Regions from separate parts of the Vibrio olivae genome, predicted to be linked through region 1. Evidence: predicted binding sites of a transcription regulator. Region 1 holds the regulator's gene; the other holds the start of a gene.
What was found. Region 1 encodes MetJ, which represses methionine synthesis genes. Its sites were predicted from a motif close to TTAGACNTNTANANGTCTAA; they were not measured.

Region 1 (15,695 bases):
ATAAAAAATTAACCCTCTCAATTCCTTTCCAAGTAGCCAAGACGCCACTTCTTTTAGATTTATGATTTTTGGTGATGAACTAAAGCTCATTTCTTATATTAACTTGATTGCATTACGCAATCGTTTACCTTATTCATAAGAATGAATAAAAAAGTATACAGGACTTAGTTTATTCATTTCGAAACATAAAGTTACGGCTAGATTAACAAAAAAGGCAGTTTGTTGGTGATTTTCGTCACAGATAAATGAAAAATGATGACAATTCTTTTAATTGATACGCAGCCAGTGACGTATTAACAAACTTCCCACTTAACTCAAATCTTGAGGCTCAATATCCAGAGACCAACGGACTTTCTTGGCACTTGGCAGCATCTGGATCGCTGGTTTTGCGCTATTGAGTAATTTCTGCATCACCGGACGCGATTGCGTTTGCAGTAATAGCTGCCAGCGAAATTTACCTGCCCGCTTCGCAATCGGTGATGGGGTTGGCCCCAGTACCATACAATATTCATCAAATAGAGGATTGGCCTCCAATGTTTGCCTGACTTGACGTAAAAAGTCTTCCACCATTGCTGAGTGATTGGCTTCTGCTTTAAATAAGGTCAGATAGGAAAATGGGGGCAATATGGCCAACTTGCGCTCAGCCAGCGCGCTTTGCGCAAAATGGCGGTAATCTTTTTCAAGTAATGCTTGAAGTAGGCTGTGTTCAGGATGATGGGTTTGCAGGACCACTTCACCAGGTTTACTCGCTCGCCCTGCTCGTCCAGCCACTTGAATAAATAGCTGTGCTAAGCGCTCCGATGCGCGGAAGTCACTACTATAAAGCGATCCATCAACGTCCAGCAGAGCCACCAGCGTAACATTAGGGAAATGATGCCCTTTCGCCAGCATTTGCGTACCGATGAGAATTTGGTACTCCCCTTTACGAATCGCTTCTAATGCCGACTCCAAGCTGCCTTTGCGCCGTGTGCTGTCTCGGTCAATTCGAATCGCCTTAAACTCAGGAAACAGCTCTGCCAGTTTGTTTTCCAATTGCTCAGTCCCTACGCCGACGGTGACAAGGTGTGTCGAGCCACATCCCTGACACTGATGGATGACGGGCTGCTGTGAACCACAATGATGGCAGCGTATTTCGCTGCTACTTTGATGATAGGTGTAATAAGCATCACAGCGCTTGCATTCGGCAATCCAGCCACATTCATGGCACATAAGAGCAGGAGAAAAACCACGGCGATTCAAAAACAACATCACTTGGTTGCCAGCCGCTAAATGGCGACGCATTTCAGCAATCAAAGGGGCAGACAGTCCACTATCTAAATATAACCCTTTAATATCCAATACTTTATTGGTTGTTGGCAGCGCATTCCCCGCACGCTTTGATAAAATTAAGTGGTGATACTTACCGCTTAGCGCGTTATGCAGTGTCTCTAATGCCGGGGTCGCCGAACCCAACACTATCGGAATGTTCTCTTGGTTTGCGCGCATCACCGCGACATCTCGCGCATGATAACGCAGGCTGTCTTGCTGCTTGTAGGAACCATCATGCTCTTCATCGACAATAATGATGCCCAAGTTGGCAAACGGAGTCATCAAAGCAGAGCGCGTTCCAATAATGATTCCAGCCGAGCGATCCTTTGCCGCAAGCCAAGCATTAAGACGCTCCGTATCATTCAGTCCCGAGTGAACCACTTCCACTGGCACATTAAAGCGTTTTTTAAATCGATTAATGGTTTGAGGAGTGAGACCGATTTCCGGTACTAACACCAATGCCTGAGCACCTCGTTCCAGCACGGGTTTAATCAGGTTTAAATACACTTCTGTTTTGCCAGAACCGGTCACCCCTTCTAGTAGGTAACAACCGAACTCTTGGCGTGAATTCACTGCCGCAATGGCAACTGCTTGCTCTTGGTTAAGCTTGGGTTTATCAACCTCGGCCTCAATCGCTTGTGGCCAAGCGGCGCGGTGGGGCGTTTTATCAACGCAGACAATCCAGCCTTTTTCTCTCAGGTTTTTCAGCACCGAACTCGACACATCCGCATCGATAAACGCTTGCTGAGAAAGTGCTCCCGATGACAACATGTTCATCACTTTCGCCTGCTGTACTGCTCGCCCTAGCCCTTGCATTAATTGATTCTTACCCGCTTCGGTAAGCTGCCACTCCACGACTTTTGCCCACTCAGCTGGTTTGCCTTTACGCAAAGCACTCGGCATCGCATTACTGAGCGTTTCGCCAAGAGGATATTGATAATACTGACTGCACCACATTAATAGCTTATAGAGCGGCGCAGCCCATAGCGGCTGATGATCCAGAACTTGATACAATGCTTTAAGCTGCTCACGAGCAAAACTCGACTGATCCGTTAACTCAATAACAATGCCAACCAAGGTTTGGCGACCAAAAGGGACAGACACACGCCCTCCAACCACCGGGTAAGCACCACTTGGTATCAAATAATCAAACAGTTTATCTAGAGGAACAGGAAGCGCGACACGCGCAATCGCAGGCTGCATAAATAAGCGGGTAACTCTCAGTTTGCTAAGACGAAACCCAGTTTAATCGATCACTTCATGAGTTGATAGTTTCGTGGTGATTGCGGTGACTGTCGATGAACAACAATAACATGGTGAAAAAAGTAGCAATCAATTGAGGCAAAACTATTGATTCACGCTCAGGGAAACATTACTATACTGCGCCTTGACCATATGGCTTGCTTCGACGAGTTCGATTCAGCGGTATGTCATTTCTATATTATTAACTACGTGTGGTGTCCGGCTTTGAATCGGATAGCGACACGGCCTAAATTGAGGTTCTCCCATGAAAACTGGTATCCACCCAGAATACAAAGCCGTTAAAGCAAACTGTTCTTGCGGTAACACTTTTGAGTTCAACTCAACTCTTGGTAAAGAAGAAATCCACCTAGATGTGTGTGACAAATGTCACCCATTCTACACTGGTAAACAACGTATCGTTGATACCGGTGGTCGTGTTGATCGCTTCAACAAGCGTTTCGGCAACCTATCAAGCAAATAATCCATTTCGATTATTGATTGATACAAAAAGGGCGCTACGGCGTCCTTTTTTGATCCTGTTGATTTAACCTTTCCGCTACAACCTCTCTAACCTCAAATAATACCGATACAAAACGTTATCTGGTCTTATCTCTTCGATATTTAGTCATTTTGACTGATCTAAGTCAGCCTAGTGTCTAGGCAGCCTCGGTACCATAGATTAAAATTATCTTTCCCCCATCAAATGAGCACCTAAACATATGTCTGATGACAACCAAACGCTCTCTGCGGAAGAGCAATTTCGCCAACAAGCCCTGGATTACCATGCCAAACCAACCGCTGGTAAAATTTCAGTTGAGTTAACCAAACCTGCTGACTCAGCACTTGATCTTGCTCTCGCATATAGCCCAGGCGTTGCCGAACCGGTTCGTGAAATCGCACAAAATCCAGACACGGTGTATCGCTATACAGCAAAGGGCAACATGGTAGCGGTGATTTCAAACGGTACCGCTATTTTAGGTCTAGGGAATTTAGGACCGCTGGCATCAAAACCAGTGATGGAAGGGAAAGCGCTGTTATTCAAGCGATTCGCAGGGTTGGATTCCATTGATATTGAAGTAAAACATCGCACCATTGACGAATTCGTTGATACCGTTGCAAATATTGCGGACACCTTTGGCGGCATTAACCTTGAAGATATCAAGGCTCCTGACTGCTTTGAAATCGAAAAACGCCTCATTGAACGTTGTGATGTGCCCGTTTTTCACGATGATCAACATGGTACCGCCATCGTCACCGCCGCAGGTATGCTCAATGCGATTGAGCTACAGGGTAAGAAACTTGAAGAGTCAACCATCGTGTGTCTAGGCGCTGGCGCGGCCGCAGTCGCCTGTATGGAACTGCTAATTAAATGCGGCGCAATGCGTGAAAAAATCTACATGCTTGACCGCAAAGGCGTCATCCATACTCGCCGTGATGATCTTAACGAATACAAGCAGTTGTTTGCCAACAACACCGATAAACGTACCTTAGAAGATGTGATTGAAGGCGCCGATCTTTTCCTTGGTGTTTCTGGTCCAAACCTTCTTTCTGCTGACGCGCTAAAATTGATGGCAGATAAGCCAGTGGTCTTTGCGTGTTCTAACCCTGATCCTGAAATCAAGCCATCGATTGCTCACGAAGTGCGTAATGATTTGATTATGGGAACCGGACGCAGTGACTACCCAAACCAGGTCAATAACGTTCTGTGTTTCCCATTTATTTTCCGTGGCGCACTGGATGTGCGTGCTAGCGAGATTAATGATCAAATGAAATTGGCGGCGGTTGAAGCCATTCGCCAACTCGCCAAAGAAGACGTTCCTGCCGAAGTACTTAACGCCGCAGGCGTGGAATCACTACAGTTTGGTCCTGAATACATTATTCCCAAACCAATGGATAAGCGATTGCTCCCTCGAGTGGCCCGTGCCGTTGCTGAAGCGGCGGTTGAATCGGGTGTGGCGCGTATCGATATGCCAGAAAACTATATGCAAGATTAAGCATCATGAGAGGCCTGAATCGAGCGCAAAGCGGTGAAAACCCAAAGCGCGCATTGAGGCTCTTTAGATGTGGTTCTTGATAGAAAAAGGTTGGCAAATGCCAACCTTTTTTTGTGTAAACACAGCGCCATCAATTTAGAAAAGTGGAATCTAAGTAGCACTATTTCTTACAGCAGACTTACTCGTCATTGTAAGATTCAAACTCAATACCCATTTCTGTCATCAGTCTTTTCACTTCAGCAGGAATATCGTCTGGGCGATCTTTGCGCAAATCTTCATCCGTTGGCAGGGGTTGCCCGGTATACGCATGCAGAAACGCCTCACACAACAGCTCGCTATTGGTGGCATGACGCAGGTTGTTGATTTGACGACGAGTACGCTCATCAGTCAAAACTTTCAATACTTTCAATGGAATAGATACGGTAATTTTTTTTACTTGCTCACTCTTTTTGCCATGTTCAGCATATGGGCTTATGTATTCCCCATTCCAGTCTGCCATTGCGCACCTTCGTAAAAGTTTAGGAATTAGTTTTAGACCCACAATTTTAGCGGCTTTTAAGTCTACAAGCAAAGACATATAGACGTCTAGAAGTGTTGACGTCTCATTTTTAGCAAAGTAAAGTGACGGGGTATGGAATGGAAATGAATGAATCGGTGTTTTTTGAGCAGTTTGTTCACTCTATAACCGATTCACTCCCCATATATAGCGCATTCCAATTAACAAGTCATTCTCTTCGCAAGGAAATCTTATGAGTACTCACAAACCTGCCACAATAGCGGTAAGAACTGGGATTGAATCTGACACACAACATCACGCGGTTGTGCCACCGATTTATCTATCAACCAACTATGGTTTCCCTGCGTTTGGTGATGTGCCTAAGTATGACTATACGCGCTCAGGTAACCCAAACCGCGGGCTATTAGAACAAGCGCTTTACGAATTGGAATCCGGTCAGGGGGCCGTTGTCACCAACTGTGGCACCTCTGCTCTGAACTTATGGGTATCAGCCTTTATTGGCCCTGATGATCTGATTATTGCTCCCCATGACTGTTATGGCGGCACTTACCGCTTGTTTAATACCCGCTCACAAAAAGGTGATTTCAAGGTCGAATTTGTTGACCAATCCGACCAAGCCGCCTTTGATGCGGCGATTGCGAAAAAACCAAAACTGATTTTGCTAGAAACCCCGTCTAACCCTTTGGTACGCGTGGTTGATATCGAAAAAACATGCCAAAAAGCCAAACAAGTCGGCGCTCTGGTTGCTGTCGACAACACCTTTTTGACACCGGTGTACCAAAAGCCTTTAGAACTCGGTGCAGACTTTGTTATTCACTCCACCACTAAATTTATTAATGGTCACTCTGATGTGATTGGTGGGGTAGTCATTGCTAAACAGCAAGAGCACGCGGAGCAACTCGCTTGGTGGGGTAACTGCATTGGCGCAACCGGCACGCCATTTGATAGCTACCTAACACTACGCGGAATTCGTACCTTGGGCGCAAGAATGCGTGTGCATGAAGAGAGCTCATTGAGCATTCTTGATTACCTCAAAACCCAACCTCTGGTTGGCGCTATTTTTCATCCAAGCTTGCCTGAACATCCAGGCCATGAGATCGCGAAAAAACAGCAATCAGGATTTGGCTCGATGCTCAGCTTTGAGTTTGCTGGCAGTTATGAGCAACTCCAAACCTTTGTAACCGGCTTAAAACTGTTTTCACTTGCCGAGTCCCTTGGTGGCGTCGAAAGCCTGATTTGCCATCCGGCGACCATGACTCATCGTGCTATGGGCGAAGCCGCTTTAGCGGAAGCTGGCGTCTCACATCAACTGCTTCGACTTTCAGTTGGCCTTGAAGATGCACAAGACTTAATTGCCGATCTCGACCAAGCTTTCAATCTCGTTTAAGGAGAGGTGGTGATGACTCACCCTCGACAACTACATAAATTCGGTGGCAGCAGCCTAGCAGACCCCGAATGCTACCGCCGTGTAGCCAACATTTTAAAGCAGTACTCAAATGCCGATGACTTGATTGTGGTCTCGGCGGCGGGCAAAACCACCAACCGCTTAATTGAGTTTACTGACGCCCTGCATAAAGATGGCCGAGTGGCCCATGAAGTTTTGCAAGCGCTGCGCCAGTTTCAGACCGATTTGGTCTGTGAACTATTAGAAGAAGATGCACAAACACCGCTACTCTCAGCACTGCAAGATGAATTTACCACATTGGGTGAACTCAATGCGCCGCTTACTGCAGAGCAGCGCGCGGCGGTGCTCGGTCATGGCGAAACGTGGTCAGCGCGCTTGCTTGCTGCGCTTTTAACACAGCTTGATCTGAACAGTGTCTCTCAAGACTCACGGGCTTTCTTGCGTGCACAAACGGGCACTCAACCCGAGATTGACCAAGGTGCTTCATACCCTCTATTACAAGCGATTTTGGCGCAGCATTCTGGGCATCGCATCGTGGTAACAGGTTTCATGGCGCAAAACGATCAAGGGCATACGGTACTTCTTGGACGTAACGGTTCAGATTACTCGGCAACCATTATTGGCGCATTGGCTCAAGTCAGCCAGGTCACGATTTGGAGTGACGTTGCTGGCGTATTCAGTGCTGACCCAAGAATCGTCTCTGAGGCGTGTTTATTGCCATTGCTCCGCCTTGATGAAGCCAGTGAATTAGCAAGGCTGGCCGCGCCAGTATTACACAGCCGAACCTTGCAACCCGTGGCGCAAAGTGCGATGGATCTTCACCTACGCTGCAGCTATCAACCGGAGTCTGGCTCAACTCGTATTGAACGTGTCCTCGCCTCGGGTCGCGGTGCAAAGATCATTACCTCACTGGACGATGTCCTACTGATTGAGCTCAGTTTCGCCTCAGGTCATGATTTTAAGCGCTTGCAAACCAATGTGTTAGAGACCTTGAAGCGAGCCCAGCTTCAACCCTTAGCCTATGAAGTACAAAGTGACCAACATGTTCTTCAGTTGGCGTACACGGCGGAAATCGCCACGGGCGCGCTGAGCTTTCTTCAAGACATGGCAACCGAAGCCGATCTCAAACTTAAAGAAGGGTATTGTTTAGTCGCCGCGGTGGGGGCCGGCGTCACCAAAAACCCAAATCACTGTTATGGCTTCTACCAACAACTGAAAAACGCCCCGGTTGAATTTATTTCTGAGACCGACTCTGCGCTCAGTTTGGTGGCGGTACTGCGCTCAACGGAAACTCAAAGTCTGGTTGAAGGCATTCATACTCAGCTTTTTCAAGCGCAAAAGCGCGTGGCCATCGTATTGTGTGGTAAAGGCAATATCGGAACCAGTTGGCTTAAACTATTCGCAGAGCAAAAACCGGAAATCGAAAAACGTCACGGCATGAATTTCGAGCTAATTGCAGTGGTCGATAGCCAAACATATTGGTTTGATGAACAAGGGATCGATCCCAATACCGTCGATGCTCGATTCGCCGATGAAGCAATCTCCTACCAAGATAACGAGTGGATCCAACGCATTGGGGCAATTCAAAGTTTTGATGATGCCGTGGTACTGGATGTCACCGCCAGCAAAGAACTTGCTGCGCGCTATCTAGAAATCGCAGAGCAAGGCATGCACCTAATCTCGGCGAATAAAGTCGCGGGTTCTGCATCGGGTGATTATTATCATCAAGTGCAAGACGCGTTCTTTAAAATCAACCGTCATTGGTTATATAACGCAACCGTTGGTGCTGGGTTACCGATTAATCATACCGTTCGCGACTTGCGCGAAAGCGGCGATGAAATCGTCGCCCTATCCGGTATTTTCTCCGGTACCCTATCATGGCTTTTCCAGCAATATGATGGCAGCGTCCCGTTTATCGAACTGGTGGATCTTGCTTGGCAGCAAGGCTTGACCGAGCCGGACCCTCGTAGCGATCTAGATGGCTCAGATGTCATGCGTAAATTAGTGATTTTGGCCCGTGAATCAGGGCTTCAGCTTGAACCCGAACAGGTTAAAGTCGAGTCTTTAGTCCCTGCAGAATTGCGCGAGATGACACTGGACGACTTCCTCGATAACGGCAACCTTCTGAGCGAACGTTTAGCGGAACGTTTAGAGAAAGCGCAGCGGGAAGAGAAAGTGCTGCGCTACGTGGCTCGCCTTGAGAAAAATGGTCAAGCTAGCGTGTGTGTCGAAGCCTTGAATAAAGAACATGCGCTCGCTAACCTACTGCCTTGCGATAATATCTTCGCGATTGAGAGTAAGTGGTACAAAGACAACCCGCTGGTGATTCGCGGCCCAGGAGCAGGGCGTGAAGTCACCGCTGGCGCGATTCAATCAGACTTGAACCTTCTGGCCAGCATGCTGTGATTAAAGGCCGCCACTTGCATAATGTAAGTGGCGGCTTTGTTGTGTTCACTTCCCTTCTTCCCCACCGCTGTTTCACCTCACAGTTTCGCAACTTGCTCAAACCCCGATATGCTTAAATAGCCACCAGAACGCTTGATGCAACGAATGATTGAGAAACCCTCATTATTAACTTGAGAAAAATTCATAATGAGACAGTTGACATTAAAAGCTATTCATTACATTCTTTGGACATATAGACGTCTAAACGTAAAAATAATTTTTAGTTGATGGATGTGGTTGGTCACCACAGGAGAAAACACATGGGATATACGCACGCTGGGCACATTGACGCCTTAAACCAGAACATTGCTGAACTGTCAGACAACATCAATGTGTCATTTGAATTCTTTCCGCCAAGCAGCGAAAAGATGGAGGAAACATTGTGGAATTCGGTACATCGCCTAAAAACACTGCAACCGAAGTTTGTCTCGGTGACGTATGGCGCGAACTCTGGCGAGCGTGATCGCACGCATTCGATCATCAAAGAAATTAAATCTCAAACCGGCTTGGTCGCCACACCCCACCTCACCTGTATTGATGCCAGCCGCGAAGAGCTGACAAAAATTGCCGATGACTACTGGGCCAATGGCATTGAGAGCATTGTTGCTCTGCGTGGCGATATTCCACCGGGTGGCGGCGCACCACAAATGTATGCGTCCGATCTGGTTGAATTGTTAAAGTCGCGCCACGATTTTGATATTTCGGTTGCCGCATTTCCTGAAGTTCACCCAGAAGCGAAAAGTGCGCAAGCCGATCTTTTGAACCTGAAACGCAAAGTAGATGCGGGCGCCAATCGCGCGATTACTCAGTTCTTTTTCGATGTAGAAAGTTATCTGCGTTTTCGTGATCGCTGCGTAGCCGCTGGTATTGATGTCGAAATCGTCCCTGGCATCCTACCGGTTTCAAACTTTAAGCAGGCCTCCCGCTTTGCGGCGCAAAACAACGTCAAAGTCCCCGGTTGGATGGCACGTCAATTTGAAGGATTGGACGACGATCCAACCACTCGCCAACTGGTCGGAGCGAGCCAAGCGATCGATATGGTACGCGTGCTTAGCCGTGAAGGGGTGAAAGACTTCCACTTCTACACCCTGAACCGAGCTGAGATGACTTACGCCCTGTGTCATACGCTAGGTGTGCGCCCAAAAGCGTAACGGGACACCCAACATGAAGGGTTGACCGCCTCCATGTTTATCCCATAAAAAAACGCCAACTTCATATTGGCGTTTTTCGTTCAAGTATCACTTTGCAGCAAAGGCTTATTCCACTTCATCCATTTTGCCAAGCAAGTTACGAATACGCTCTTGCCATGCTTGATGCTCTTGCTGCATCTGTTGTGATTTTTGCTCTAACTCTTCACGGCTGCTGCGTAACTCTTCAGCTTCAGTCGTCAGTTTCGCTTTTTCTTCTTTTAGTTCTTCAACTTCCATTTGCAATAGTGCAATGGTATCGACTGCGGTTTGAATTTTTGCTTCTAGTTGCTCTAGTACTTCAAAAGACATGTTTGCCTACCCTTAATATCATTCGGTTTAGTGTCACCCTGCGTTCATTCTACTCAGCCACATCCCTAGACACACGCGCTATATTTGCAAATGTGGTCTATTCGGCTAAAAAATCAGCGTGATTTAACACAGATCTGACCTGAACGCGTATTTGTTCTTAAACCACCCCACTTTAAAAGCTTGCTTTGATGCAGTTCAAGTTACATCACCACAAAAAAATCAATCTCAAACCATTGATATGCTAAAATCTCGCCAGTTTATTTTCCCTTTCGATCAATCAATTTTGGGAGTCTTCACATGAAGCGCGATTTAGCAATGGCCTTTTCTCGAGTCACAGAAGGGGCAGCATTAGCAGGATATAAATGGTTGGGACGCGGTGATAAAAATGCCGCAGATGGTGCCGCAGTGGAAGTGATGCGAACCTTACTCAATAAAACCGAAATCCAAGGAGAAATCGTGATTGGCGAAGGCGAAATCGATGATGCGCCTATGCTGTATATTGGAGAGAAAGTGGGGCTTGGCGGTGACGAAGTGGACATCGCTGTCGACCCAATTGAAGGCACACGTATGACGGCCATGGGCCAATCCAACGCACTTGCCGTCTTGGCCGCTGGTGAAAAAGGCAGCTTCCTCAAAGCGCCCGACATGTATATGGAAAAACTGGTAGTAGGCCCTGGAGCGAAAGGCTGCATCGACCTCAATAAGCCACTCAAAGAAAATCTAGAAAATGTCGCCAAGGCATTGAATAAAACGTTAGATACGTTAGTCGTTGTTACATTGGCCAAACCGCGTCATGACAAAGTCATTGCTGACATGCAAGCCATGGGAGTTCGCGTATTTGCCGTGCCGGACGGCGATGTGGCCGCCTCTATTTTGACCTGTATGCCAGACAGTGAAGTGGATATGATGTATTGCATTGGCGGGGCGCCTGAAGGTGTCGTGTCGGCTGCCGTGATTCGTGCTCTCGATGGTGATATGCACGGGCGCTTGCTGCCTCGCCATAAAGTCAAAGGTGAAACCGAGGATAACCGTATTCTTGGCGCTAATGAAGTACGACGCTGCCAAGAAATGGGCGTAACACCAGAAGTGGTTCTAACCATGCAAGACATGGCACGCAGTGACAATGTGGTGTTTGCCGCAACCGGCATCACCAAAGGCGATCTTCTTGATGGTATCACTCGTCAAGGAAACATCGCCACCACAGAAACCTTATTGGTGCGTGGACGCTGCCGCACTATTCGTCGTATCAAATCGACCCATTATTTGGATCGTAAAGACCCAGAAGTCTTGGATCTTATTCTTTAGGTAATAAAGGGGGACGCTGACTAAACATCGTCCCCTGAGCACCAAAACCGTCGCTCAACACTGCGGTCAGCCTAAACCAGCACTACCCTCAATCTAAGCAAGTATCATTGCCCCCCTGAACAAATATATTCGTCACCCTCAACTTGATTCAGAGTCTATCCCTCACTCACCCAACTCAACAATCAGATTCTGAATCGGCGCTTCGCTGGTTCAGAATGACGCTGGTGAGCCGCAGTGAACCATCGCTCTATAACCTTCTGTACGCGCTGTCGCCATGACCCAGCACTACCGTCAACCTAAACAAGCATAATCTTCATCTTGAACAAGCGTCACCATCACCCTTCACAAGCATCATTTCACCCTGCACAAATATCTTCGTCACCCTGAACTTGATTCAGGGTCTAGCCCTTACTCACCCAACTCAACAACCAGATTCTGAATCGGCGCTTCGCTGGTTCAGAATGACGCTGGTGAGCCGCAGTGAACCATCGCTCTATAACCTTCTGTACGCGCTGTTGCCATGACCCAGCACTACCGTCAACCTAAGCAAGTATCATTGTCATCTTTAACAAGCGTCATCGTCACCATGAACAAATATATTCGTCACCCTGAACTTGTTTCAGGGTCTATATCTCACTCACCCAACTCAAAAACCAGATTCTGAATCCACGCTTCGCTGGTTCAGAATGACGGCGGTTAAGTTCGCCGAATAATCACTCTGTGCCCTTGTTCAGCAGGTTCAAAGTCGACAAAGTTGGTCACCGCATCTAACGCGTCATCTTGATGATGTGTCACATACAAAAGCTGCGTCAAGTTAGCACTGGCAATACGACTCAGCGCAAAGAACATCAGCTTACGGTTCAAGTAATCCAGCCCTTGATAGGGCTCGTCTAAAATCAGCAAGGCAGGCTGCTTGATAAGCGCACGAGCAATCAGCAATAATCGCTGCTGCCCATAGCCGAGCGACTTAAACCCTACCCGTTCTAACTCGCTCATCTCCAATACCGACAGCCATTGACGTGCCAACTGAATTTGCTGGGTACTTGGCTTTTCATATAAGCCAATCGAATCAAAAAAGCCCGATAGCACGACATCCAGAGCGCTACATCCTACTCGGTATTGTAAGTGCAACGCTGACGACACAATGCCAATACGCTTTTTCACATCCCAAATACTTTCACCACTGCCGCGTTTCATACCGAGGACACGGATATCATTGCTATAACACTGTGGATGATCCCCCATAATCAACCCGAGCAGCGTACTCTTGCCACAACCATTGGGACCTCTAATTTGCCAATGTTCGCCACGCTTAATTTGCCAATCAAGATCTTGAAAAATCAGCCCATCGACATATTCCACTTTGACGCTGTTCATCTCAACCAATGGGTCAGGGACTAGCTGAATATCGCTTTGCAGTTCCACTAAATCGACAATCGCATTGCTTTGCTGTGATGAGAGCGCTTGCAATTGCTGCATCAGAGGATGCTCAATAAACTGTGCCTTTTCCATGGTTTGCTCAAGTTGGTCCTGAACAAATAATGCAACATGAGTCATGCAATCTGGCATTTCATCATCCCGCGAGGTAACAACGATAATTTGCATGGTTTGGGCGCATTCATTGAGTAACGCCGAGAGCGCGGCACGATGGGCAGTATCAAGCCCAGAATACGGCTCATCAAGAATCAGTAACTCAGGCTCGTTTGCCAGCGCACGAGCCAGCATCACCCGCCGAGTTTCCCCCGTCGAAAGCTGACGAAATGGACGGTGGCGTAGGGTAAGAAGATCGGTTTGAGCCAGTAATTTTTCTAACTCTTGCGATGAAGACACATTTTCCATCACCAGTTGCTCAACACTTGAACCATAATCAATATGATCTTGGAAATCCGTTTCGTCATTGGCAAGTTCTCGCTCCAACAGCTGCTGCTGCAACGCTAGCGACACGCAGCCTATACGCGCAGGACGTTCTGAGATGGCTGCGCTCTCAACCTCACCACATAAAATGTTCACCAATTCAGCAAGACACTGGCTTTGCGAACTAAACACCGTCCAGTGCTGTTGAGGCTCGATATTCCAGTGGGCAACTTTCAGAGTGTAGAGGCCAGCTTGATGCTCTAGCGCATTGATCTTCATATGCTTTCCCTGTCGATAATGAGATAAACCATAGTGCAATAAGCTTGGGGAGATTTCCATCGTTAAACCGATATCAGGTTTGGCCGTGAAACCAAGAGAATTTACACGATACTGGAATATTTGTTAAAAACGTTAGAAACACGCTGACACAAAATCCTTGGCATTTGTCAGACTAATAGGAAGTTATTCAACCAACGGAATTTTATCTATGCTATTGACGATGCAGAAACTCTTCGCTCGCGCCTTTGCTTATCTTTTTTATATCTTCTCCGGCGTCATCGTAATCAGCAGTATCTATTCTGCGATTATCAGTTATCACACTCATCCGGAGTTTATTGACGCCATCATCAAATTAATCAATTCCAATATTATTGCGCTTGCCGTCTTTGAACTCGCGATGGTGATCCATAAAGAGTATGGAAATGAAGATCAGCATGATGTCATTATGCTGCTGCGACGTACTCTCCCTCGTTTTATCGGTACTGTATGTGTCGCTTTAGCTCTAGAAGGGCTGATTATGGTGATTAAATACAGCCAAATGGATATGGCAGGGAACTTAATTTATCCGGTTGGCATTATTGCCAGTGCAGGCGTGCTGTTGTTGTCACTCAGTTTCTTTCTGAAATACGTGCCAAAACCAAAGGAAGAGTAGGCATTAGGTATAAAAAAGCCCGCGAACTCTCCGCGGGCTTTTTATTGTACGTTATGGATAACGTAGCAGCGGGATTACATCATACCGCCCATGCCACCCATACCGCCCATGCCACCCATATCAGGCATTGCAGGGGCATCTTTTTGCGGTAAGTCAGTTACCATCGCTTCCGTGGTGATCATTAGACCAGCAACAGAGGCAGCAAATTGCAGTGCACTACGCGTTACTTTCGTTGGGTCTAGGATACCCATTTCTAGCATATCACCGTATTCACCAGTTGCCGCGTTGTAACCGTAGCTGCCTTCACCCGCTTTCACGTTGTTGGCAACCACTGAGTCTTCATCACCTGCGTTTTTGGTAATTTGACGGATTGGTGCTTCCATCGCGCGTAGCGCAACACGAATACCGACATTTTGCTCTTCGTTGTCGCCAGTCAGCTCAGTGAGTTTAGAAGCCGCGCGGATCAGTGCAACACCACCACCAGCAACCACACCTTCTTCAACCGCTGCGCGAGTTGCGTGTAGAGCATCTTCAACACGGTCTTTTTTCTCTTTCATTTCAACTTCAGTTGCCGCGCCGACTTTGATCACAGCAACACCGCCTGCCAATTTAGCAACGCGCTCTTGAAGTTTTTCTTTGTCGTAGTCAGACGTTGCTTCTTCAATCTGTTGACGAATTTGACCAACACGACCTTGAATCATTTCTTCTTCGCCAGCACCGTCAATCACGGTGGTATTTTCTTTGGTGATGGTAACGCGCTTCGCTTGGCCAAGTTCTTCTAGAGCCACTTTTTCAAGCTCAAGACCAATCTCTTCAGAAATCACCGTACCGCCAGTCAGAATCGCGATATCTTGTAGCATCGCTTTACGACGGTCACCAAAACCAGGCGCTTTTACCGCTGCCACTTTAACGATACCACGCATGTTGTTCACAACCAGTGTCGCCAGTGCTTCACCTTCAACATCTTCGGCAATAATCAGCAGAGGACGAGACGCTTTAGCAACCGCTTCAAGGGTAGGAAGCAACTCACGGATGTTAGAGATTTTCTTATCAACCAATAGGATGAATGGGTTTTCTAAATCAACACTACCCGCTTCTTGATTGTTGATGAAGTATGGTGATAGGTAACCGCGATCAAACTGCATACCTTCAACCACATCAAGTTCATCTTGTAGAGCTTGACCTTCTTCAACCG
Region 2 (15,695 bases), on a different contig from region 1:
GAAAGTGACCAACTGAGTGTCTGGTTTGAGCGTAAATATCCAGAGACACACCAAATTCAAAGTGAAAAAGCGTTATTTGAATACACTATGGCGATTAAAAATCGTTACATGAGAAAGAGCTCGCCGCTTAGTAAAGCGATTTATGATAGTAAAATTCACTTAATTCATAATGCGCTAGGGCTACATACCTATGCGACGAAAGTACACGGCAATAAAATTAAAACTAAGAATGAAATCCGTATTGCGAGTGTATTTAAAAAAGCACCTGAACCGTTATTGCGGATGCTGGTGGTCCATGAACTAGCCCATATTAAAGAGAAACAGCACGATAAAGCCTTTTATCAACTGTGTTGCCATATGCTGCCTGACTATCATCAGCTTGAGCTTGATGCTCGGTTATTTTTGATTTGTCAGGAATTGAATGAGGAAAGATCATGACTCAACGTTCACCGCAAGCTACTTCTCAAAGCGCTTCCGCGCCGCTGAAATGGACGGTGATCAAGTCAAAGCCGGGCCTTCATGCACGTAATCTTCATCAAGGGCGCTATGACTTCTCCGTTTTGGTCAAAGAGCTTCCTGAACTTAAAGCACACATCGTCACCACACCGAAAGGGGAGTCAAGTATTGATTTTGCAAATCCCCAATCGGTAATTTTGCTGAATAATGCACTACTCAAACATTATTATGGTGTTACAGAGTGGCAAATTCCTTCAGGTTTTTTGTGTCCGCCTATCCCTGGGCGCGCCGATTATATTCACCGACTGGCTGACGTTTTAACTTCGGAGTGTAAAGGGCTCAAGCACGGTTTAATTAACGCGTTGGATATTGGTGTTGGTGCTAATTGTATCTATCCCATCGTTGGTGTTCGTGCTTATGGTTGGCGCTATGTGGGCAGCGATATTGACCCTATATCGGTCGAAAACGCGCAGCGAATCGTTGAGCGAAACTCACGGCTTAAGGGACAGATTGAATGCCGGTTGCAAAGTGACCGCACTTCGATGTTTGCCAATGTTATTCGCCCTGGGGAGTTTTATGATGTTACGACCTGTAACCCTCCTTTTCACCGCTCAGAACAGGAAGCGGCACAAGGCAGTGAACGTAAACAACGTAATTTGGCGGCGAATAAAGTCAAACGGCGAGGAACATCTGCAACAGAGGCAAAAAATACGACTCTGAATTTCGGAGGCCAAAAAGCAGAGCTATGGTGTCCGGGCGGAGAAACCTCTTTTGTTAAGCAGATGGCGACAGAGAGCCGATTGTACGCTCAGCAAGTCGCATGGTTTTCAACACTTCTATCAAAAAAGGAGAACGTTCGCTGGTTGAAAAAACAGTTACAATCGGTAGGGGCTGTTGAAGCGAAAGTCGTTGAAATGCAACAGGGGCAAAAAGTCAGTCGCTTCGTGGCATGGACGTTTAAAACGCCTGAGCAGCGTCATCAATGGTTCAAGTATAAGTGCTAAACTTATTGATGATATTTAGTTCCATTGAGGAGGGCGTATGGAATTTGAAATCTATATGCCTTGTGAGCCCGATTGGATCTGCTCAAGCTTTCTATGGTTGTTCGCTGGGTTATTCATACTAGGCTTATTTGCCTTCATACGAATTATATTTTTAGAGTATCGCTCGATCCAACGTCGACATCGTGTTCGTCGTCGGCGACAAACTCATTATTCAAAGCGGCGTTAACCAAGAGCATCATCGCTGTGTAGTGTTTATCGGCGCCATGATACGTAAGATATGTTTTGAGTTGCTGCTCGGCCTGCGAAATGCGTTGATGTTGAATCAGTAAAGCAATCCAGTGTTGCCAAGCGCGAATGTGCCTTGGATCATGTTTCACGCTTTGCGCGAAGTAGGTCATGGCATTTGTGTCGTGATGTGCTTTTAATGCACAAAGCCCCATATTTTCATAACTGGTCGCAACGGATACGTAGTCACGCTGCTTGATCGCTTTTAACAACCAGCGCTCTGCGTGTTGATAATCCTTTTTGTGACATAAAAACGTACCATAGTTATTCATCACATCACCGTTATTTGGGTGATCCTTGAGCGTCTGTAAATAAAGGCTTTCTGCACGTTCTAATTCATTGACTTGGGTATAATAATGAGCAAGAGCTAACTGAGTATGTAGGTAGCGAGGAGCATGATTTTGGGCGACAAGTAAATTTTGCCAAGCTTTGGTGTGATCGCCCTGTTTTAAATAGGCAAGTCCTAGTGCGATACGCGCGTTTGCTTTGTTTTCTCGCTCTGCGTTTTCAGCGCTCGACACATTTGCGCAGCCAGTATTCAGCAGCATAGTCATGATAAACAGCCCTATGTGGCGCATAGACACTCCTCATTTCAAACCGCTTTATCTTAACTGGTGCTTAGCTGCTCACGATCAGCAATATGCATTTTTGCGAGTCAACGTGACGGTATACTCTGCAAAATAAAAGGCCGCAGTTTGCGACCTTTGGAGTGACAACACAGTTTTATCTCAAACTTCTTAATCGTCTTTTGTGAAATTCGATTCGCTGAAATGTTCGAGATCGTATGGCGTTTGCTGATAAACGCAGTAGTTAAGCCAGTTGGCAAATAGCAAATGCCCATGGCTACGCCAAGTCGCACTTGGTGGGTTATCCGGGTTGTCATTTTGGTAGTAATTGACCGGAATGTTTGGCTCCATGCCTTCACCAAGATCGCGAACATATTCGTTATGCAGTGTATTGGCATCATATTCTGGATGGCCTGTCACAAACACATTACGTTTATCTTTGGTTGCGGCTAGGTATACGCCAGCGACATCTGAGGTAGCAAGAATATCTAAGTCCGTATTCTCCGCCAGAAACTCAGGTGAGAAATCCGCGTAGCGCGAGTGTGGGGCTAAAAAGGTGTCGTCAAAGCCGCGCAAAATAGGATGAAATTGATGCTGGATTTGATGATGATATACACCAGATAACTTTTCTTTTAGTGTGCGTTTGGGCAAGTTATACAGGAGCTTTAAGCCTGCTTGAGCAGCCCAACAAACATACAGCGTCGAGGTGACGTGGTCTTTCGCCCAATTCATAATGGTTTTGAGGTGATCCCAATAGAGGACGTCTTCAAATTGAACTAAGCCAAGCGGTGCTCCCGTAATGATCAAGCCATCGAAATTGCGATGCTCGATAGTTTGAAACTGGCGGTAGAAGGTGTTGAGGTGCTCTTCGGGCGTATTTTTACTTGGACGATCATCGATTCGTAACAACTCGATATCCAGTTGAAGTGGCGAGTTCGACAATAAGCGTAAAAACTGCGTTTCCGTCTCAATTTTCTTTGGCATTAGATTCAAGATCAAAATCTTCAAAGGACGGATGCCCTGAGTCAAAGCGCGAGACTCTGACATCACAAAGATATTTTCTTGGCGCAGCACATCGGTGGCTGGCAATTGATCAGGAATTTTAATCGGCACAACTTGCTCCCTAAGTAGTCTAGACGTCTATACCTCCAAACTTAGCGTAAAGTTCAAAGGATGTCGATAGCTTATCGCGGTCTTTTTACGTTATTATGCACGTCCTTAAAGCAATATAAGTGCGCTATGAGATTAACGCTAACATTGATTCGCGGCTTGCCGGGCTCGGGTAAAAGTACATTAGCTCGCTCTATGGGTATCCCACACTATGAAGCGGATATGTACTTTATTGATAACCAAGGGTGTTATCATTTTCGCCCAGATAAGCTTGAGCAAGCACATCATTGGTGCCGACAGCAAACTCAGCAAAGCCTGGCGCGTGGAGAAAGTGTCGTGGTCGCTAATACGTTTGTGCGTCGCTGGGAAATCGCACCCTATGCCAAACTCGCTAAGCGTTTCGGTGCACAATTAGACGTTATCGAATGCCATGAACAGTACCCTAATATTCATGGCGTTAGTGACAAAACCATTCAATCAATGAAAAAACGGTGGCAATCATGGCCAAACGCTCGCCAGTCATAGAAATGACGTCATATGGTATTTACACCCAATGGGACTCGAATTCAAAACATCTTCCGAAAATTCAAGATTTTACGACCGATGTGACGGCTGATATCGACATCGAGTTTGGCTTCGTGGTGAACATAAAAAAAGCCAAGGGTGTTGTGATTGAATACTGCATTGAACATCCCGGTATTTTGAGCAAGCGCGGGGAGTTGCTCGAACCATTTACCGGTGAGATTCATGTTGGAAGTAACGATTGGGATTTCTATCTTGGTGATACCATCTGGGAACCGATTGAGGATAAACTTGGGAAGTGGCGCATGTCGTTGACCATGAACGGACGCGTGATTGCAGAAAAAGTCTTCCATGTTTGCGCGCGCGACGAAAGCCAATTTTGGAAACGCCGCGGGTTTTAGCCAACATGGCTGCCTAGGCGGGATTCGGCTCTACGCTTAACAAGTGTTTTAACGTCGAAATATCAATGGGGTGGCTAAACAGATACCCTTGTAACAGTGGGACGTTTACCTGTTTCAAATACTCAGCTTGCAGGTTTTGTTCAACACCTTCAGCGATGATTTTTACTCCTAAACGGTGGCCCAAATCGACAATGGTATTGAGAACCGGTGTGTTGACGGTGTCTAGGCCGATGCTATCAATAAAGCATTTATCAATTTTCAAATAATCAAACTGGGTTTGTTGAATCACGGAGAGTGAGGTATGCCCAGTCCCAAAATCATCAATGGCTATTGCTACGCCATGATTTCGCAACACTTTAAGGGTTTCTCTGCCCGTATGGTCGAGTACTTGACGCTCTGTAATCTCAACCGTCAGGGTAAAGCCCAAGGTTTCAAAAGCGTTGGCGTACTCAACCAATTTATCGATGTTATTTGGGTGGTGAAGATATTGTGGCGCGACATTGACCCCAAGGTGCAACGCAGGCTGCGCACTCAATGCTGTGCGGTCAATTTGTTTTAAGTTCTGTAAACTCTCTTCAAGTACAAGATCGGTAATTTTATTTACTAAGTTTTGCTGCTCTGCCAGAGGGACAAAAATATCCGGACGGACCAAGTTCATATCCGGGTGCTTCCATCTCACTAAGGCTTCGATTCCTTCAATCTCGTTGTTGTCACTGTTCACGATGGGTTGATACATGACAAACAACTCACGGCGTTGAATACCTTTACGTAAGTCATAAGCCAAACTGTGACGTTGATGATAGCGATGGTTAGCGATGAGCAAAGCAAACGAAATCATCAGCGAAACGAGAATGCAAAAGAAGGCGGCGTATGAGGCGCGGCGAAATACATAGTTACTGTTGGCGTTGAGCAGCACCGAGTAGTTGTAGCGCTCAGAGTGTTCTAGTTGCGAAAATGTCGCCTCATGATATGGATTTTCCTTCGGAAAGGTTTTGTCACCCAGTTTAAAAGTGACGTAACTCACTTGATCGCTAGCGATGGGGCCGAGGCGGTCAATCAGATAGTTTTTGTCTACCACGGCAAGTGCGCCAGTCCCTTTAGGGCTGTGGTCCATGACGACCAAGGTTCTTTGGTGTGGGTCGTCATTATTATCATAGAAAAATATGGATGATTGAGCTTGAGCTTGCTGGTCGAGAATAGGGCTGATATTGGAAATGACCATACCGCGTTTCGAGGAGCATACCGCCATATCATCGCTTAGTAAGATAAGTTCTCGTAGTGGGCTCGCATCTAACATGCTTTCTCGAATTGTCATGCAGTCGTCGTTATTTTCAATCGCTTGCTGGTTTTCTTCATGCAATTGAGTAATAACGTCATCCATACGGTTTAGGTAGGTCTGCGCTTTCGATTGAAGGTTATGAGTGACACTATCATAAGTTATGTATAGAGATGCAGGCATCACAATGACTAGAGGTATCAATAAAAAAGCCAAAAGTGACTTGGTACCCGTGCCAAGCGATGCAAACAGAGATTGAGAAACCATTGTTTTCGCTCGTTGCCTATGTATACAAAACGGAACACATATTTGTGAGCGATAGATGTTAACGAAAACTGACGATAAATGAATGGATGTCAGAAGGTTATGACAAAAATTTAACCGCAATCAGTGCACAGAGCGAAATTGCCGCTTTAGTCGTAAATATGCCAATATTCCCCAAAAAATCACCAAAGTCCAAAGAATGATATAAGGTAATGCAATTTGTCTCCACTCTGATCCCATTTGATTGAGGCGCAGTAATCCAGTAATCGCCGAGGTACTAGGGAAAAATTGGGAAGCGATCACGATAAAGTTAGGGATGGATTCAACAGGCCAAATAAATCCTGCGCTAAAAATTAATGGCATCGAACTCACTAATACAACCACCGTAACCAACTCACGCCTTGGTGTGAGTGCCCCCAACCAAATACCTATAAAGCTTGATGCGAGAAAAAATGGAAAAATGAAGGTAATAAGTTCGGAAATACTAGCCAGCCGATTAACGTCAAGCGCTGCAAAGCGTGACCCAAAATAAAACATCGCCAGCACATAATAAATACACACGAAGACGAAGCTGCGAACTGCCATCAACCTGATGGGAGAGGTGTTTCGCCAGTAACCATCATTATTTCGTTGTGTGCCCACCATCAGCCCGGTCGCCATCACTAAAGTCTGCTGTAAAATCAGAACAAAAACCGCAGGAACAACATAGTCTAAGTACCCCATTTGTGGATTAAAGGTTGGCTTTAAGTTTAGCGTTGTCGGGGTGTACTGCTGACTGGCCCTTTCAAGCGGGACTCCATCATTCAGTAGGCGAGTGACTTTAGCCTGAGCCGCTAGTGTCCCGCCTGCTTTGGCTAATCCTTCAACCACGGTTCCATAGACTAAAAAGTACGACGCATCACCAGCATAAGATAGGGTTGGGCTACTCCCTAGCATCAAGTGTTTATAAAAGTCTTTGGGAATAACAAGTAAGCCACTGATCTCCCCATCTAAGAATGATTGCTTTGCACGCGCAATCGAGTGCATTCGTTTGATAACCTGCACTTGTGGCGTGGCATCAACCATACGCTCAAGACGATAGCTCGTCGCGGTTTGATCCAAATTGACGATCGCTATTTTTTGTTGTTGAGGCGTTTGCTGCTGATAGGGCAGAGGATAGAGCAAAGAGTAAAACACAACACCGCCGAACACGGTTAATACCACGACAGGGTTTGCAAATATCGCTTTGAATTCCAACTTAATTAATGTCCAGAAGCTCATCGTGCTTTTTCCTGCTTAGTCCGTTGCCAAGTAATCAGTAGTGATATCAATAATAACGGGAGGCTATACCCCAGCATGGGAATCAACGTGTGCAAAGTCGATATTAAATCTGCGCCATAACTGCTTTGCGCGACCTGCACCTGAATATAATGACTGACGGGTAACAAGCTTCGCCAAAATTGAGCAAGTGGCCCCATGTCGGTAACGGGAAATGTGATACCCATAAATGCAAAACTGGGCGCAGTAAAAGCACCAGCAAAACTCATGGCTCTCGCGGTATCAAGCGTTAAAAAGTAGAAAAAAGCCCCCATGATCATACACGCTATGGCTGTGAACCACTGCGCCAAAATGACCAAAGCGAATTGGCCATGAAATGGCCAATGTTCAACACCGTAAAACCAAGCCAGAAATAATGCGCCATGTAACGCATATATAGGGAAGTAGGGCGCTAGAGTTGTGACAACGTGACGCAATGGTTTTGGCCCCAACCATCGTTCTAGTGATTGATGTTGATGGTTGGCCGCCAGAATCATAATGGTCACCACCACCACCATGATCTGCCACAGTGCTGGTACGATGGCAGTGACCAAAAACTGCGCATAGTTGGAATTGAGGTTAAACAGAGGGGTAATTTGAGTCTGAATGGGTACCGCGTGTGCCATGGCACCTGATAGAGTTTGGCTTCCTTGTGATAGGCCACTCAATGTTTCAATTTGTGCGTTAAAGGTCGCATGCGCTTGCGTGAGGGCCGAGTTTATCAGTTTTCCCACCAATACATATTGACTGTTGTAAAACGCAGACACTTGCGGAGATAGGCCTTTTACCGTGTCTTTTTCAAAATCGACAGGAATAACCAGATAGGCATAAATATCACCTTCGATAAGCGCTTGTTTGGCAGACGAAACATCATTCGGCATCTGAGTAACGTTCATCGTAGGACTGGCATTCACGTTGCGCACCAATTGTTGAGATAGGCGACTGTGATTTAAGTCAACGACCCCAACTGGCAAATTACGTGCAATGCCCGCACTGAATATTGCCCAGATTGATAGAGACAACATCACTGGTAACCAAGTTAAGCAGGCCAATAGCCATTTATCGTGGCGGACAATGTGCCACTGCCGAGTGAAACTTGCAGTCATGTTACAGTTCAACCGCCACGCTCATACCCATACGCAAAGCTTGTTGATCCTGGGTTGGACGCGCTTCGACTTCGAATGTGCGTAAATCAAAGCCTTGGGACGAATCGGTAGAGCGCCAAGTGGCAAAATCGCCCATTGGCGCAATATGCGTCACTTTGAATTCAATGTTTTTGTCAAGTGCAGGAACAAACGCTTGAAAAGTATGGCCTTTTTTAAACTGCATTAAATGATCTTCACGGACATTGAATACTGCCCATGAATCCTCACGATCAACAACGGTGACCACAGGAAAACCTTGCGGCGCTAATTCTCCACTTTGTAACAGCACCTGAGAAACCTCGCCATCAAACCAACTCTCGATTTGTGTATCTTGTGCATACGCTTCGACTTCCGCAACGGCACCCGCTGCCATGCGTTCTTTTTCTGAAGCGGCTTGTTTCTCTTCATCACGTGTCCCTTCTTGCGCCATTTGATACATTTGGTAAGCCGCGCTTTCCGTGTACTTTGCCGCTTCCCACTGGGTTTTCGCTTCATCGCGCTTTTGTTCTGCCACGACCCCATCCTGATAAAGGTTGTTCACCCGCAGGTAGGTTTTCTCTCTAAGGTCGGTGGCCGCTTTCGCTTTAAGCCATTGATCTTTTGCTGCTTGAACTTGTTGCTGGCGGGCTCCTTGTTGTGCTTCTTGAGCGAGCGCCCCAGCGGCGGCTTTATTCGCTTGAGCTTGTTGGAGTTTTGCTTCAATTTCAGGGCTGTGAAGAGTGAAAATGAGTTGTCCCGTTTGGACTTGATCGCCTTTACGTACAAAGACTTTATCAATACGTCCAGCCACTTTTGACGAGATGCTGTATTGCTGGGACTCAATTTGCCCTTGAATTTTTATAGGCTGCGGTTGATAAGCTTGGTAGAAACTCCATCCAATCCAAGCAACCAAGATAAGGCTAAATACACTAAGTAAGGTGACTTTAAGCGATTTCATTGTAATTCCTTAATGTGTAGATGTTGGCTGATAGGCGGTTGAACGGATTTGATATTGAGCGAAGTCGTTCATATTGTTCGAAAGAGCGAGTAATCGTGAAAGTGCCGTCACGTAATGAAACTTTGCGGTTGCTTGCTGTGTTTTGACGCTTGCTAGATTGAGTTCTGCATCAACCACATCGGTGGACGTCGATAACCCTTGCGAAAATGCTTTTTGACGTAACCGTAGGTTCTCTTTGGCTAAGCGCAGGCTAGAGGTGAGACCACTCACTTCTTCTTGTGCTTGTTGTGCTTGGTAGTAGGTTTTTTGTACCAATACGTTGAGGTCTTGTTTCGCTTGAGCACGTTTATGTCGAACTTGAAGTACCGCGCTGTGCGCGGCGGCAAGGTTATCTCCCCGCCCGGAATTATCAATTAGCGGGATACTAACACCGATGCCCACTAGCCAATCTGGCTTAAGTTGACTGGCTAGGGAGTCATCTTCGTACAAGCTGTAATCCCCATACAGGTAGACATTTGGGTAATACTTACCTTTCTCGGCTTTTATAAGACTTTGTGCTTGTTTTTCTTTTGCATCGAGCAAAGCCAGCCCAGGATAGGTGTTTAAAGTTTGGGTCACAAAGGTGTCCATTGCCGGAAGGTGATCATTGGTAAAAAGTGAGTCACCGGGTTCAACCATCACATTTTGATTTAATATTTGAGTGAGCGCATTCTGGGCGATTTTTAGATTATTCCGGGCTTTCTTTTGTTCAATGGTCGCTCGGTCGAGGGCGGATTCAGCTTGCAAGCGTTCAACTCGAGCGATTTGTCCTTGCTGTTCAAGCTTTAATGCATTCTCATAGTGGCGGTTTAAGCCTTTTACCACTAAGTTACGTGTCTGAAGGACATCTTGTGCAAGTAACACACTGAAATAGTATTTGCTCAAATCTTCAAATCGCGCTTGTGTTTCCATCGCCAGTTGGCTTTGTGCTTCTTGCGTTTGACCTGTTGCTGCCGATTGCGCAGCACTAATTCGACCGCCAGTGAAAATTGGCCACATGGCGCGTATTGACGAGCTGAAAATATCCCGCTCTGTGATGGTTGATGTGAGATCGCCAAGCCCGCTGATTACCGCGCCTAAATCGGATGCTGCAACACTCGGTGGCAAGGTGATGTTTGCGCCCGTACTGTTGACAATCTGACGCCCCGACAACGTCACATCCTGATCCAAATAGGTGTAATTGGCGCCCACCGTTATTGATGGCCAGTTACGTGCAGAACTGGCCTCTTGCAGATGTTGATAGCGATCAACGTTAGCGCGTTCAGCAGCTAAGGAGTTATTGTCTTGTTGAACGATTTCCCAAGCTTGGGGAAAGCTAATGGTTGCCGCATTTATGCTAGGCGCTATCGCACCAAAACAACCGATAAGAACCAAAAGTTGTCGCATTAACCTACCTAATGGCTGAAAATTATTAGAGTATATGCTCTAAAAAATACTACCGCAATAGAAGAGCTTAATAGAGTATAGGCATGAAAATAGTCATGAGTTCAAGCGGACTTATTGATTATATTGATGATTTAACAGTTCTGTGACTTGTTAACCTAAGTCGGTAAGCAATAGTCATCATTCACGTGCGTTTAATGGGTACATAATCAGTGATGTTATGTGACTAAAGTCCAATAGCACAACGATGTCCTCCGCCCCTTGTCCTAATACTGCTCTTCCTTTCATCACTAAATCAAAAACCTAGGTAAATCAGCCTGCCATGTCGGCTAAGACATTAGTCTAAATTGTCGACAATATTCTTTTATATTGCCATTTTGTTGGTTATTTTTGGGGTGTTATCTATTTATTGTCGACACATTTTTGAGGCGTTACGAATGAACTCTGTTACATCCATAGACATGACAGCCAAGGAGCTAACGAAGTCGGCTAACCTAACCGAATACCTGATTGAGAGTATTGTTAATGGCAGTGTCCCTAGTGGCGCTAAGATCTCTGAACCTGAATTAGCTAAGCGCTTGCAGGTGAGTCGCGGGCCACTACGGGAAGCGATAATGCGTGTTGAGGGGCTAGGGCTGATTGAACGCATTCCTCATGTCGGCGCTCGGGTCACCACGTTGACGCTAACTAAGCTTGTTGAACTGTACGCAGTGCGTGAAGCGCTCGAGGGGATGGCGGCCCGTCTAGCTGCTCGCCATATTCACCCCAAGGAACTGCAAGCACTAAAAACGGTGTTGGCGGCGCACTCTGAACATATTGAGCAAGTTGAAGGGGCTTCCTATTTTCATCAACAAGGTGACTTTGACTTCCACTATCAAATTATCAAAGCCAGCCGTAATCAGCAATTGACCACATTGTTGTGTGATGAGCTTTACCACTTACTTCGCATGTATCGCTTCCAATCCCCCCGTTCTCACTCTAGGCCAACAGAGGCGCTGCAGGAGCATAAATTTATCCTACAGGCGATTGAACAGGGCGATGAAGAGTTAGCTGAGCTGCTAATGAGACGTCACATTTCTCGCAGTAGAGATTTAATAGAGCAGCAAATTCGGCTGGACGAACACAGCACATAACCACGATTTCATTAGAATTCATTAATAGGAGAGTCACGATGAGCATTTCACCAGGGCGTCATTTTCGACAAGCGTTAGAGCGGAATAAACCGCTGCAAATCGTCGGTACGATTAATCCGTATTGCGCGCTGATGGCCAAGCAAATAGGGCATCAAGCGATTTATCTATCTGGCGGTGGCATCGCTAATGCATCGTACGGGTTACCAGACTTAGGCATCACCACATTGAACGATGTGCTGGTTGATGTAGAGCGTATCACAAATGCAAGTGATTTACCCCTGCTTGTCGATATTGATACGGGGTTTGGCGGCGCGTTTAATATCACGCGAACCATTAAAGCGATGGAGAAAGCGGGAGCTGCGGCGGTGCACATGGAAGACCAAGTGGCACAAAAGCGTTGTGGACACCGGCCGAATAAGGCGATTGTTTCGACTCAGGAAATGGTTGACCGCGTTAAATCAGCGGTAGATGCCCGTTGTGATGAACAATTCGTCATCATGGCAAGAACCGATGCGCTGGCTGTAGAAGGCATGGACAGTGCAATCGAGCGCGCTATTGCTTATGTTGAATCTGGCGCTGATATGATTTTTCCTGAAGCCATGACCGAGCTCAATCAATATCTTCAGTTTTCCAATGCATTGCAGCAAGCAACAGGTAAAAAAGTTCCGATACTTGCCAATATTACGGAGTTTGGTCAGACCCCTCTATATAGCTGTGACCAACTCGCTGAGGTCAGCGTTGACATGGTTCTATACCCATTGAGTGCATTTCGTGCCATGAACCAAGCCGCTGAACGCGTGTATCGACACTTGCTGGCAGAAGGAAATCAGAGCGCGCTACTTGAGCAAATGCAAACACGCAGTGAGCTTTATGATTACCTGAATTACCACGACTACGAGCAAAAATTAGACAGACTATTTTCCCAGTGAGGCGCGGTTACTACACCGATATCTACATCAACCTAATCCAATAACGTGAAACCGGGCTGATTGACTAAAAATTGCTCCAAAGAGAGCCATGCAATCGGTCTGAAAAGGAGTTCAACATGCCACAAAAAGAGTTAGGCGGCGCAGGGCTGCGCGGTCAAAGTGCGGGCACAACATCGTTGTGTACTGTCGGTAAAACAGGGACGGGCTTAACCTACCGAGGTTATGACATCACCGACCTTGCCAATCATGCCCAATTTGAAGAAGTGGCTCATTTACTATTGGTCGGACATTTACCCAACCAACAAGAGCTTGACCAGTATAAGACGAAATTAATTGCCTTGCGTGGTTTGCCTCAAGCGCTCAAGACGGCATTAGAACTGATTCCAGCCGATGCTCACCCAATGGATGTGATGCGCACTGGCTGTTCAATGCTTGGTAACCTTGAGCAAGAGCAAGACTTTAGCCAGCAACTCGCGGCGACTGAACGTATGCTTGCCACCTTTCCTGCCATCATTTGTTATTGGTATCGTTTCAGTCATCACGGTGTGCGCATTGACACCGACGATCAGAGTGAAGATTCAATCGGTGGCTACTTTCTAAAAATGTTAACGGGTAAAACGCCAAGCGAACTGCATAAGCAAGTCATGCATTGTTCATTGATTCTTTATGCTGAGCATGAATTCAATGCATCAACGTTCGCCGCTCGGGTCTGCGCATCGACGTTATCGGATATCCATTCATGTGCTACCGCCGCGATCGGCACATTACGTGGGCCGCTACATGGCGGTGCCAATGAAGCGGCAATGGCGATGATAAAAGATTGGCGAACGCCGGAAGAAGCCGAGCAGCGAATCCTCGAGATGCTCAAAAATAAAGAAAAAATCATGGGATTTGGCCATGCGATTTACCGTGAAAGTGACCCGCGTAACGCACTGATCAAACAGTGGTCTCAAGCCTTGTCGTTTGGCGCGCAAGATGACCATCTTTATGCTGTTTCCGAGCGAGTTGAAGCGGTGATGAAGCGTGAAAAAGACTTATTCTGTAACGCGGATTTTTTCCATGCTTCTGCCTATCACTTTATGGATATTCCAACGCCTTTGTTTACCCCAATTTTCGTGATGAGCAGATTGACCGGTTGGGCTGCTCATGTGTTTGAACAGCGTGAGAACAATCGAATCATTCGCCCGAGCGCCGATTATCAAGGTCCAGAGCATCAAGCATGGCTACCGATTGAACAGCGTTAATCAAAGAAGATTAAAACTTTAAGACAAGGAAAGAACATGAGCCACAATGTAGAACTCAATGAACGCCCTCAACCAGATGAGTTATTAGTTAAGATTGCCAATTACGTCAATGAAACTGAGATTACATCAAGCGAAGCCTATGACACCGCACGTAACTGTTTAATGGACACATTAGGCTGCGGGCTACTTGCGCTGCGCTTTCCCGAGTGCACCAAACACATGGGGCCTCTGGTGCCTGGAACGTCGGTACAAAATGGCGCGCGCGTGCCAGGCACTTCCCATGAACTTGACCCAGTCACTGCCGCATTTAACATCGGGTGCATGATACGCTGGCTGGACTTTAACGACACGTGGTTGGCCGCAGAATGGGGGCACCCCTCTGACAACTTAGGTGGGATCTTGGCGACCGCTGATTACCTAAGTCGAGTTGCCGTGGCGCAAGGAAAGCCGCCGTTAACCATGAAAGATGTGTTAACCGCGATGATCAAAGCGCATGAAATCCAAGGCGTTTTGGCGCTAGAAAACAGCTATAACCGAGTAGGTCTTGACCATGTACTGTTGGTCAGAGTGGCTTCAACAGCGGTGGTGACGAAAATGCTAGGAGGCTCGCTAGAACAGATTATTAATGCCGTGTCTCATGCTTGGGTGGATGGCTGCTCACTAAGGACTTACCGTCATGCTCCAAACGCAGGCTCGCGTAAGTCTTGGGCCGCCGGTGATGCAACTTCACGAGCGGTTAGGCTGGCTTTAATCGCGATGAAAGGTGAAATGGGTATTCCAACGGTACTCAGTGCGCCTAAATGGGGCTATTACGATGTGCTGTTTAACGGTGACTCTTTCAAGGTCAACCAGCCGTTCGCCAGCTATGTAATGGAAAATGTGTTATTTAAAATCTCATTCCCGGCTGAGTTTCATTCACAAACCGCCGTAGAATGTGCAGTTACCCTTCACGACCAAGTTAAACATCGCTTAGATGATATCGAGCGCATTGAAGTGACGACCCACGAGTCGGCGATTCGCATCATTTCCAAGCAAGGCGAGTTGGCCAACCCAGCCGACCGTGACCACTGCTTACAGTACATGATTGCTGTACCGCTCATTTATGGTGATTTAGTTGCCGAGCATTATGAAGATGCGTTTCACCGTTCTGATGAACGAATTGATGCGCTGCGCAACAAAATGGTCATTATTGAAGATAAGCGTTATACCCAAGAATACTTGGAGGCAGACAAACGTTCGATAGCCAATGCGATTCAAATTTTTTATCGCGATGGGTCCCATAGTGACAAAGTCGAAGTCGAATACCCGATTGGTCATCGCCGTCGCCGAGAAGAGGGCATTCCTGTTCTTGAGAATAAGTTTGTCCGCAATTTACAAACGCGTTTCCCTCAAGGTCGCTGTGAGCAGATTTTTGCTTTGTGTAAAGACCAAAAGCAGCTGGAGCAAACGCCTGTTCATGAATTTATGAATCTTTTGGTGATCAACTAGCGACCATGCATGGAGCGCAGCGCGATTTGCGGCGCTCCTTGAATGAAGGAGGAACCTTTATGTCGGCTTACGAGAATGAGTATCGCATGGCGCAATCGTCGCCAGAACAGTATTGGCTGGAACAAGCCAAGCAAATTGATTGGTTTAGCGCTCCGACGCAAGGCATTCGCCTTGATGAAAATGGTATCGAACGCTGGTTTCCTGATGGTGAAATGAA

Region 2: a site for MetJ is predicted at 3,444-3,463, ahead of metA (homoserine O-acetyltransferase MetA). Genes of this name have one in related genera too.

The regions. Positions count from the first base shown of each region.
Region 1 covers NZ_JBHMEP010000005.1:121,511-137,205, reverse strand. Annotated here, with positions in the region: gene cytR (DNA-binding transcriptional regulator CytR) at 1-2, opposite strand, end outside; gene priA (primosomal protein N') at 310-2,511, opposite strand; gene rpmE (50S ribosomal protein L31) at 2,816-3,031, shown strand; gene ACFFUV_RS15795 (malic enzyme-like NAD(P)-binding protein) at 3,270-4,544, shown strand; gene metJ (met regulon transcriptional regulator MetJ) at 4,723-5,043, opposite strand; gene ACFFUV_RS15785 (O-succinylhomoserine (thiol)-lyase) at 5,294-6,448, shown strand; gene ACFFUV_RS15780 (bifunctional aspartate kinase/homoserine dehydrogenase II) at 6,461-8,872, shown strand; gene metF (methylenetetrahydrofolate reductase) at 9,172-10,062, shown strand; gene zapB (cell division protein ZapB) at 10,168-10,410, opposite strand; gene glpX (class II fructose-bisphosphatase) at 10,708-11,715, shown strand; gene ACFFUV_RS15760 (ATP-binding cassette domain-containing protein) at 12,412-13,848, opposite strand; gene ACFFUV_RS15755 (hypothetical protein) at 14,057-14,500, shown strand; gene groL (chaperonin GroEL) at 14,575-15,695, opposite strand, start outside.
Region 2 covers NZ_JBHMEP010000001.1:973,567-989,261, reverse strand. Annotated here, with positions in the region: gene ACFFUV_RS04495 (M48 metallopeptidase family protein) at 1-438, shown strand, start outside; gene rlmF (23S rRNA (adenine(1618)-N(6))-methyltransferase RlmF) at 435-1,460, shown strand; gene pilW (type IV pilus biogenesis/stability protein PilW) at 1,604-2,323, opposite strand; gene metA (homoserine O-acetyltransferase MetA) at 2,483-3,424, opposite strand; gene ACFFUV_RS04475 (AAA family ATPase) at 3,551-3,946, shown strand; gene ACFFUV_RS04470 (DUF3859 domain-containing protein) at 3,922-4,344, shown strand; gene ACFFUV_RS04465 (EAL domain-containing protein) at 4,358-5,887, opposite strand; gene ACFFUV_RS04460 (ABC transporter permease) at 6,008-7,144, opposite strand; gene ACFFUV_RS04455 (ABC transporter permease) at 7,141-8,286, opposite strand; gene ACFFUV_RS04450 (HlyD family secretion protein) at 8,288-9,262, opposite strand; gene ACFFUV_RS04445 (TolC family protein) at 9,272-10,687, opposite strand; gene ACFFUV_RS04440 (GntR family transcriptional regulator) at 11,122-11,817, shown strand; gene prpB (methylisocitrate lyase) at 11,856-12,746, shown strand; gene prpC (bifunctional 2-methylcitrate synthase/citrate synthase) at 12,863-13,990, shown strand; gene ACFFUV_RS04425 (bifunctional 2-methylcitrate dehydratase/aconitate hydratase) at 14,027-15,478, shown strand; gene ACFFUV_RS04420 (propionyl-CoA synthetase) at 15,538-15,695, shown strand, end outside.